4 regions of the Sphingomonas koreensis genome follow, and region 2 is predicted to be linked to each of the others. Evidence: predicted binding sites of a transcription regulator. Region 2 holds the regulator's gene; each other region holds the start of a gene.

Region 1 (2,199 bases), 250 kb from region 2:
GATCTCGGGGATGGTGAAGCCGCTGACCGGGCAGGCGAATTTCTCGGAAAAGACGATGCGGTTGTCGGGGATGCCGGTGCCCTTCATCGAGCCGCCGGTGACGTTGGTGGCTGACGGTTCCGCTTTGAACGTCTGCGGGGCTTCGTTGACACGCCCTCCCCCGGCCCCTCCCGCAAGCGGGAGGGGAGAAGAAAGGGCCTCGACCGTGGTGTCGACCAGATCGATATAGGCGAGGCCGTCGGCGAGCTTGAGCGCGGTCTCGAAGCTTTCCGCCAGGCGCGTGGCGATATCGTCACGGACGACGAGGCGGTCGACCACCACCTCGATGTCGTGCTTGTACTTCTTGTCGAGCGCGGGGGCGTCCTCGATCAGATAGGTCTCGCCGTCGATCCGGACGCGCTGGAAGCCGGCCTTCTGCCACTCGGCGAGTTCCTTGCGATACTCGCCCTTGCGGCCGCGGACCACGGGGGCGAGGAGCAGGAGGCGCGTGCCCTCGGGCAGAGCGAGGACGCGGTCGACCATCTGGCTGACGGTCTGCGCGGCGATCGGCAGGCCGGTCGCGGGGCTGTACGGCACGCCGACGCGCGCCCAGAGCAGGCGCATATAGTCGTAGATCTCGGTGACGGTCGCGACCGTGGAGCGCGGGTTGCGGCTGGTGGTCTTCTGCTCGATCGAGATGGCGGGGCTGAGGCCTTCAATGTGCTCGACATTGGGCTTCTGCATCATCTCGAGGAACTGGCGCGCATAGGCTGACAGCGACTCGACGTAGCGGCGCTGACCCTCGGCATAGATGGTGTCGAAGGCGAGCGAGGATTTGCCCGAACCCGAAAGGCCGGTGATGACCGTGAGCGTATCGCGCGGGATGTCGATATCCACGCCCTTGAGGTTGTGCTCGCGCGCGCCGCGGACGGAGATGTGTGTCAGCATACGGAACACCTATGCTGAAGAATATGGGTCAGACTCATGGGGCGTGGTTCTAGCTTTGTTCTTGGGAGGAAGCTAGAGGGGAGATAGGGTACGGAGGCGCGGGATGCGAGGGGGTCAGGCTGCCAGCAACAGCTCGATATGGTCCGCTGCTCTCGCGAACTCGAAGCAGAGCTGGTCACGCTCGTCGTCGGGGAGCCAGCGCGCCATCTGGGGGAAGACGGTCCGGTGATAGCGGAAGGTCCGCTCATCCCAGGGCGACACATCTTCGGCGGCGCGTGCGACGGAGAGGATCTCGAGCAATTCCGCTCGCACCTCTTCCACATCGGGGAGGTAGGAGTCGGGCGCGGCCGCATCGCCGAGATCGAAGCCCAACTGCGCCGGACCGGATGCGTTCGGATCGCTCATCACACTCTCTAAGTCATTGCGCCAGTTGCGCGGAACACAAGCAGACCGCTAAGGCGTGACGGTAGCGGAGGGGTGGGATGACGCAAGCCGACGGGCTCGAAAAAGCTGTGGGAAGTTTCGGCGCAGCGGCGAAGGCCAAGCTGAACCAGGGCGGCCAGCCCGAGGACCAGCTGCGCGCACCGCTTGAGACGCTGTTCGCGGCGCTGGCGGCGGAGACAGCGGCAGCGGCAGCGGGCACGATGACGATGATCGGCGAGGCGTCGCTGGCCGATCTGCGCACCCGGCCCGACTATGCGGTGCAGGTCAACAAGGCGCTGATCGGCTTTGTCGAGGTCAAGGCACCCGGCAAGGGTTTTGACCCGCGCAAGTTCAAGGACAAGCACGACAAGGAGCAGTGGGAGCGGCTGAAGGCGCTGCCCAACCTGATCTATACCGACGGCAACGGCTTTTCGCTGTGGCGCGACGGAAAGCTGGAGGGCGACATCGTCCGGATGGACGGCGATGTCGAAACGTCCGGCGCGGCGCTGAAGGCGCCCCCATCCCTGCTGCGCCTGATCGGCGACTTCCTGAGCTGGGCGCCGATTCCGCCGCGCAATGCCAAGGAACTGGCGACAATCGCGGCGCGGCTGTGCCGGTTCCTGCGCGACGAGGTCGAGGAGCAGCTGCGCATCAAGAATGCGGAACTGGTCGCGCTGAAGGAAGATTGGCAGGCGCTGTTGTTCCCCGACGCCGACGACGCGAAATTCGCGGACGGTTATGCACAGGCGGTGACGTTCGGCCTGTTGATGGCAAAGTCGCGCAAGCTGACACTGGCGGACGGACTGGACAGTGTGGCCAAGGCGCTGGGCAAGACCGACACGCTGATCG
Region 2 (2,199 bases):
TGCCCGACCGGCATGATGTGCTGACGGCAGCCTTCGCCAGAGTGCGCGCCGACATCCTCGTCACCACCGGCGGCGCGTCGGTCGGCGACCATGATCTGGTCCGCCCGGCGCTTCAGGCGGCCGGCGCGGAGATCGATTTCTGGAAGGTCGCCGTCCGCCCCGGCAAGCCGATGATGGCAGGGACGCTCGGCGACACCGTCATACTGGGCCTCCCCGGCAACCCGGTTTCGGCCTTCGTCACGGCGCAACTCTTCCTCCTCCCGCTCGTCGCGCACCTCGCGGGCGCCGCCGATCCGCTGCCGCGCACGCGCACCGCGACACTCGGAGAGCCGCTCCCCGCCAACGGTCCGCGCGCCGACTATCTGCGCGCCGCGCACCGCGACGGCCGGGTGGTCGCCGCCGCGATCCAGGACAGTTCGATGCTCCGCACGCTTGCCCGTGCAGACTGCCTGATCGTCCGCGCACCCCATGCCCCCGCGGCGCAAACCGGCGACTCGGTGGAAATCCTGCCTTTCGGGTAACGGGGCGCCTTGACATCATACAAGAACAAGGCGTAAACGTTCCATGTCTGTTCCAGATGGAGACCGTCCGATGCTTACGAAGAAGCAGCATGAGCTGATCTGCTTCATCGCCGACCGCTTGAACGAGACCGGCGTTTCGCCCTCGTTCGAGGAGATGAAGGACGCGCTCGATCTCAAGTCCAAGTCGGGGGTCCACCGGCTGATCTCCGCGCTCGAGGAACGCGGCTTCCTGCGCCGTCTGCCCAACCGCGCACGCGCGCTCGAAGTGCTCAGGATGCCCGAGCGGGCCGAGCCGAAAAAGGCTGTGCCCGCCAAGGACAATGTCGTCACGCTCGCCCGCCCGGCGCCGCAGGCGGCGAACCCGTCACCTGCCAACGACGTGATCGAGATCCCGCTGCACGGCCGCATCGCCGCCGGCGTCCCGATCGAGGCGCTGGAAGGATCGACCATGCTCCCCGTCCCGGCCGCCCTGCTTGGCTCGGGCGAACATTATGCGCTTGAGGTCGCCGGGGACTCGATGGTCGAGGCCGGCATCTTCGATGGCGACTATGCCCTGATCCGCCGCCAGGAGACTGCTCGCGACGGCGAGATCGTCGTGGCGCTGATCGAGGACAGCGAAGCGACGCTCAAATATTTCCGCAACGAAGGCAGCATGGTCCGGCTCGATCCGGCCAACCGCGCCTATGATCCGCAGCGCTACCGCCCCGATCAGGTGCGCGTGCAGGGCCGCCTCGCCGGGCTGTTGCGGCGCTACTGAACGCGAAGGGCGGCTGCGGTCGCCCTTTTCATCGATACTGGTTTCGGACCTGCCGGGCCGCACGGTCGCCGTGCGCCTTTACCTGCCGGGTAATTGAGCGCGCGATCGTCGTGCCTATCCTGCATTTGTCCACCCAATGACGGAGAGAGCGATGACCACCTTTGAAGGCGGCTGCCATTGCGGCGCGATCCGCTACACGCTGACCGGCGAACCGATGCATCACGCGCTGTGCCACTGTACCGATTGCCGCCGTGCCTCGGGCGCGCCGATGGTCGGCTGGGCGATGTTCCAGGAGGAGGCACTGAGCGTGACCCAGGGCGAGCCGCAGGAATATGCCTCGTCCGAACATGGCCGTCGCTTCTTCTGCGGCACTTGCGGGACCGGCCTCTTCTACCGGAACGCGGAGAATCTTCCCGGCATCGTCGATACCCAGGTCGCGACCCTCGACGATCCCGACGCGATCCCGGCTGGCGTTCACATCCAGACCGCCGAGCGCATCGGCTGGATGAAGGATGCTCACACGCTGCCGGAATTCGCGCGTTATCCGGGAATGGAATAGCGCGTCGCGCGACGTTGCGGCAGTCCGATGAAGGGCAGCGCCTCGATCACACGCTGATTTCCCCCTCCATGACTGCCACGCAGTCCCCGCGCAGCGTTGCGACGATGCCTTCCGGTGCACGGCGTGCCTCGACGTGCAACAGGCTTGGCCTGCCCATCTCGATTCCCTGATGAATCTGGAAGCGGGCCTCGCTGCTATCCGGCTCCAGCGACAGCAGCAGACAGGCAAGGGGCGCGTTCGCGCTTCCCGTCGCGGGATCTTCCCATGTCCCGGCCAGCGGAGCGAACATCCGGGCGCGCAGGGTGCGACCCTGCTTGCAATAGACATGGACCGAGAACCGGTTGCCCAGATCCGGATGGGCC
Region 3 (2,199 bases), 2.7 Mb from region 2:
TCGGCAGCTTGTGATGGGTCGATACGGTCCACTGACGCCTCTGCCTCGGACGAAACATATCCTTCGACCTGTGAGACATTGAACACACGGGACGCTCGGGTAACGAAGCGGCGCTCAGGATCGTCTTCAGATGCAGTAGCCTCGGCTGGCGCATAATCCTTGTAGAAGATTACCAGCGACGATTTCTCACCTTTGCGAACCTGTGCGCCTTTGTCCTGCCACTGGCGGTATGTCCCCCATACGCCATTAGCGAAACCCTGTGCGTCGGCAGCGGCCCACAGAGCGACGGTGTTGACGCCGCGATAGGCATTCTTGGATGCGACATTGACGGGGCGGTAGATGGCAGACCCCTTGCGATGCCAAGGTAGTTGAACCTGACCCGGACCTGCTTCGATGGCAGATACAATTTGATTGGTGATGGCTTCGTACACGTCGAAGCGGGATGAAGTTGAGTTTGTCATGTCCTGATCTCCTTTCGCTGTTTCCTGAGGACGCGAAGGAGAAGGCTCGGGGGATTAGCCGGACGGTCAGCCGCAGGCGAAACGGGCAACACGGGAGCGAAGCGAATGGAGCGGGCAACCCGTTGACCGGGCGGCGCACCGGGCCATATTCGCGGCATTGGCTCAGAAAACGGCGGAAAAGCAGGGATTTCAGGCAAGACGCCCCAATCCCGATACAGGAATAGAATCCTATACCATCCGACAGAATGTTCCTGCTATGTTCTGGTCATGGCATCTTATCAAGGCGACGACACAACGGGCTTCCAAAGCCCGGCACAGGACTATGTTGAACCAGTAGTCGATCTGGCTCATCTCCTCGATCTGCGCCGTCCCGGCCTTTATCCGGTCAGGGTGGTTGGGCATGAACTCCGCGCCCGTGGCATTCATGCGGGCGACATTCTGATCGCAAATGCAGCAGCGGAGCCGACTTCCGGCAAGGTATGCGTGGCGTTCTTGCATGGCGAAGTGATCCTCGCGACATTGAACCTGAAAGACGAAGCATGGTGGCTCACGCCATCGAGAGGCTCGCCATTGCCAGTGTCCGATGACGTGGAAATCTGGGCCATCATCAGCGCCCTCGTGCGGATGCGGGTGTGACGATGTTTGCGCTCATCGACGGCAACAGTTTCTATTGCTCATGCGAGCGGGCGTTTGATCCGACATTGCGCGGAAAGCCGCTCGTCGTTCTGTCCAACAATGACGGCTGCGTGATTGCGCGGACGCAAGAAGCCAAGGAACTCGGCCTCAAGATGGGCGATCCCTGGCATATTGCGGGCAAGAAGCCGGAACTAAAAAGCGTCGTTTGGAAAAGCTCAAACTATGTCCTGTATGGCGACATGAGCCGCCGTATGTTCGATGTGCTGTCGAGCATGGTTCCGCGCGTCGAGCCATATTCCATCGACGAGATGTTCATGGATTTCTCCGGTCTGCCGGGTGATCGCGTTGAGCGTAGCATGGCGATAAGGGCGGCTGTCCGCCAGATTGCGAAAATCCCGACCTGCGTAGGCATCGGTCCCACAAAGACGATTGCCAAGCTGGCAAACAAACTCGCGAAAGCGGATCGCAGCGGCGTCGGCGTTCTCGATCTATCGACGGAAGAGGCGCGGCGGCAGACCTATCCGCATGTATCTTTAGGCGATGTTTGGGGGCTGGGTCGCGCGTCGGTCGTCAAGCTCGAACGTCTCGGCGTTTCGGACTTGGCTGCGTTCGTCAACATGGAACCTGATCTGGTGCGGGAAACGCTGACTGTCACCGGACAGCGCACCCATGCAGAATTACGGGGAGTCCAGTGCTTCACTTTCACGGACGCCCCGGCGTCGCGCCAGTCAATCGCCTGCACCCGTAGCTTTGGACGGGCCATCACGTCCTTCGATGACATGCGGGAAGCCGTAGCGACATACGCCGCCCGCGCTGCTGAAAAAATGCGGCGCTTCGGAATGAAGGCCGGAGCGATGCAGGTCTTTATGCGAACGAACGAGTTCAACAACGATCCGAAATATTCCAACTCGGCGACGTTCGAGATTGAGCCATCGGCGGACTCTTTTGCCCTGATAGGCTCGGCTACGCGGGCGGCGTGGTCGATGTGGCGCGAAGGGTTCCGCTATTTCAAGGCCGGGGTGATCCTGATCGATCTGTACCGCTCAAAGGATTTGCCTGTCGGCGATCTCTTTTCCTCGCGCGACCCAGAGCGGTCAAAGGC
Region 4 (2,199 bases), 1.6 Mb from region 2:
GCGCCGCCGGCCAGACCGACATCATCAGCTTCATCGCATTGGCGGGGGTTTCCGCCATCGTGTCGTCCATGCGGTAATCGGCATGGGTCTTGAAGCCGAGGATCTTGGCGCGATCCTGACGCAGCTTGAGGATCGCCGCGATGGTCGCGTTGGTGTCGTTCGCGTCGCCATTGTCGCCGCGATTGATGTACGCGTTGTACACCTTCTCGCGCAGGTCGCGGCGGGTGGAGTACATCAGGAACGGCTGCATCGAGGATCGGGTGTTCTTGACCGCCCATTTACCCGCCTGCCCACGCGCCTTGGCCTCTTCGGCAAGGCTCGCCTTGAAGCTGTCCGAAAGCCCGGCGAGATCGGCCTCGCTGTCGAGGATGATCGCGGTCTCCTCATCCGCCAGCACCTTGCGGCTGAAATCGGTATAGAGCTTGGCCAGTTCGCCGTTGATGCGCTTGACCTCGGCCTTCTGCGCCGCGTCGAGCAGCGCGCCCGAGGTCACGTAGCCGCGATAGCTGCGCTCGAGCAGGCGCAGCTGCTGGGGATTGAGGCCCAGCGTCTGGCGCGTGTCGTACAGCGTCTTCACCCGCGCGAACATCTTGGGGTCAAGGCTCATCTCGGTGAAGAAGGCCGAGAGCTTGGGGCTCCATTCGGCGGCGATCTTCTGCACCTCGGGCGTGGCGAGGTTGCTGGTATAGACGCCCCAGACCGGGAAGACGCGGCCCAGCGCACTGTTGTTCTTCTCGGTCGCCTCGATCGTGTTGGCAAAGGTGGGCGCGGCGGGGTTGTCGCGGATCTTCGCAAATTCGGCGCGCACTTCGGCCATTCCCTTTTCGAAGGCGGGGCCGAACATCGCCGGAGTCACCTTGTCCCACTGTGGAACCCCGTCGAACGGGCCGGGCCATCTGTCGAGCATCGGGGCGGGATCGACCGGAGCGGCGGCGGGCGCCGGAGACGTCTGGGACATCGAACTGGCCTGTGCTGTAGTGGCAAGGAGCGAGACGGTGGCGAGCAGGATCGCGCCGGTGACGGGCTTCATCAAATTCCCCCAGGATCAGGTGTGATAGGCGGACGATACGCATCCGCGCTTACCATTGGCAAGCGGTTGACTCTGCCTACCAATGGAACAAAATAGGAACAACTTACCCCGAGTCGGAGTCTTGAGGCAGATCATGGCCGATCCCGCCGTCATCAGCCAGTTGCGCGAGACATTGCGCGGTATCGAAGGGGGCGGCTTTCGCCGCCGTCCGGTGCTGCCGTTCGGGCTTGGCAGGCTCGATGCACGGCTGGCGGACGGCGGCCTGCGACTCGACGCCCTGCACGAGGTGGCAGCGGCGACGCCGGACCTTGCCGACGATGCTGCCGCAACCTTGTTCACCGCGGGAATCGCCGCACGCGCCTGGGGGCCGGTGCTGTGGGTGGTCCGGCGGCGCGATCTCTTTGCGCCCGGCCTCTATCAGGTCGGGCTGGCGCCCAAGCGCGTGCTTTACGCCGAAGCGGCGGACGACGACGAACTGCTCGCGATCATGGAGGAAGGCCTGCGCCATCGCGGGCTTGGCGCGGTGGTAGGCGAGGCACGGCGCGTGGGGATGCCGGCGACGCGGCGGCTCCAGCTCGCAGCGGAAGGCGGGCGCACGATCGCGCTGCTGATGAAGCGACATCCACGCCAGGTCGGCGATCCACTGGGCATGCCCTCAGCAGCGGTGACGCGCTGGCGGGTGGCGTCCGCCCCTTCGGCGCCGCTGCCGGTGGAGGGCGTGGGACGCGCGCGCTGGCAGCTCGCCCTCGCGCGGCAAAAGGGGGGCGATCCTTTCGAGACAGAGGTGGAGGCATGCGATGAAACGGGTCGCTGCGCTCTTCCTGCCCCAGTGGCCAATCGAGCGGCTGCGGCAGGCGGAGCGGCACGGCGCGCGGCTTGACCCCGCGCCACCCCCGGCGCTTCCCGCGTCGCGGGCGCCACTCTGCAAGCCGGGCCAGCATGAAGGACATTGGCGGCCCGGAGCACGTTGGGCGCAGGACCATGGAAGGCCATCCGGTGTGGTATCGAAGGCCGCGACCGGGACGGGTCAACGGGCACCGCTCGTCACTTCGATCCGCAACGGCAGCCGGATCGAGGTCGCGGCAGCCTGTCCTGTGGCGCAAGCGCTGGGTTTGCGACCCGGCATGGCGGTCACACAGGCCCGTGCGCAAATACGCGGGCTCGACATC

The links. Region 2 encodes LexA, which represses DNA repair genes until DNA is damaged. Its sites were predicted from a motif close to GTTCCNCNCTTGTTCT; they were not measured.
Region 1: uvrA (excinuclease ABC subunit UvrA) is a predicted target of LexA. The motif match lies at 974-989, and genes of this name have one in related genera.
Region 3: BDW16_RS17500 (LexA family protein) is a predicted target of LexA. The motif match lies at 709-724, and genes of this name have one in related genera.
Region 4: BDW16_RS12225 (ImuA family protein) is a predicted target of LexA. The motif match lies at 1,115-1,130, and genes of this name have one in related genera.

What each region holds. Positions count from the first base shown of each region.
Region 1 is NZ_PGEN01000001.1:712,859-715,057, forward strand. Features, by position in the region: gene uvrA (excinuclease ABC subunit UvrA) at 1-927, opposite strand, end outside; gene BDW16_RS03350 (hypothetical protein) at 1,042-1,332, opposite strand; gene BDW16_RS03355 (N-6 DNA methylase) at 1,410-2,199, shown strand, end outside.
Region 2 is NZ_PGEN01000001.1:964,901-967,099, forward strand. Features, by position in the region: gene BDW16_RS04605 (molybdopterin molybdotransferase MoeA) at 1-521, shown strand, start outside; gene lexA (transcriptional repressor LexA) at 592-1,278, shown strand; gene BDW16_RS04615 (GFA family protein) at 1,430-1,837, shown strand; gene BDW16_RS04620 (PhzF family phenazine biosynthesis protein) at 1,884-2,199, opposite strand, start outside.
Region 3 is NZ_PGEN01000001.1:3,668,921-3,671,119, reverse strand. Features, by position in the region: gene BDW16_RS17505 (ArdC family protein) at 1-461, opposite strand, end outside; gene BDW16_RS17500 (LexA family protein) at 729-1,097, shown strand; gene BDW16_RS17495 (Y-family DNA polymerase) at 1,100-2,199, shown strand, end outside.
Region 4 is NZ_PGEN01000001.1:2,562,959-2,565,157, reverse strand. Features, by position in the region: gene BDW16_RS12230 (M3 family metallopeptidase) at 1-1,030, opposite strand, end outside; gene BDW16_RS12225 (ImuA family protein) at 1,164-1,910, shown strand; gene BDW16_RS12220 (DUF6504 family protein) at 2,029-2,199, shown strand, end outside.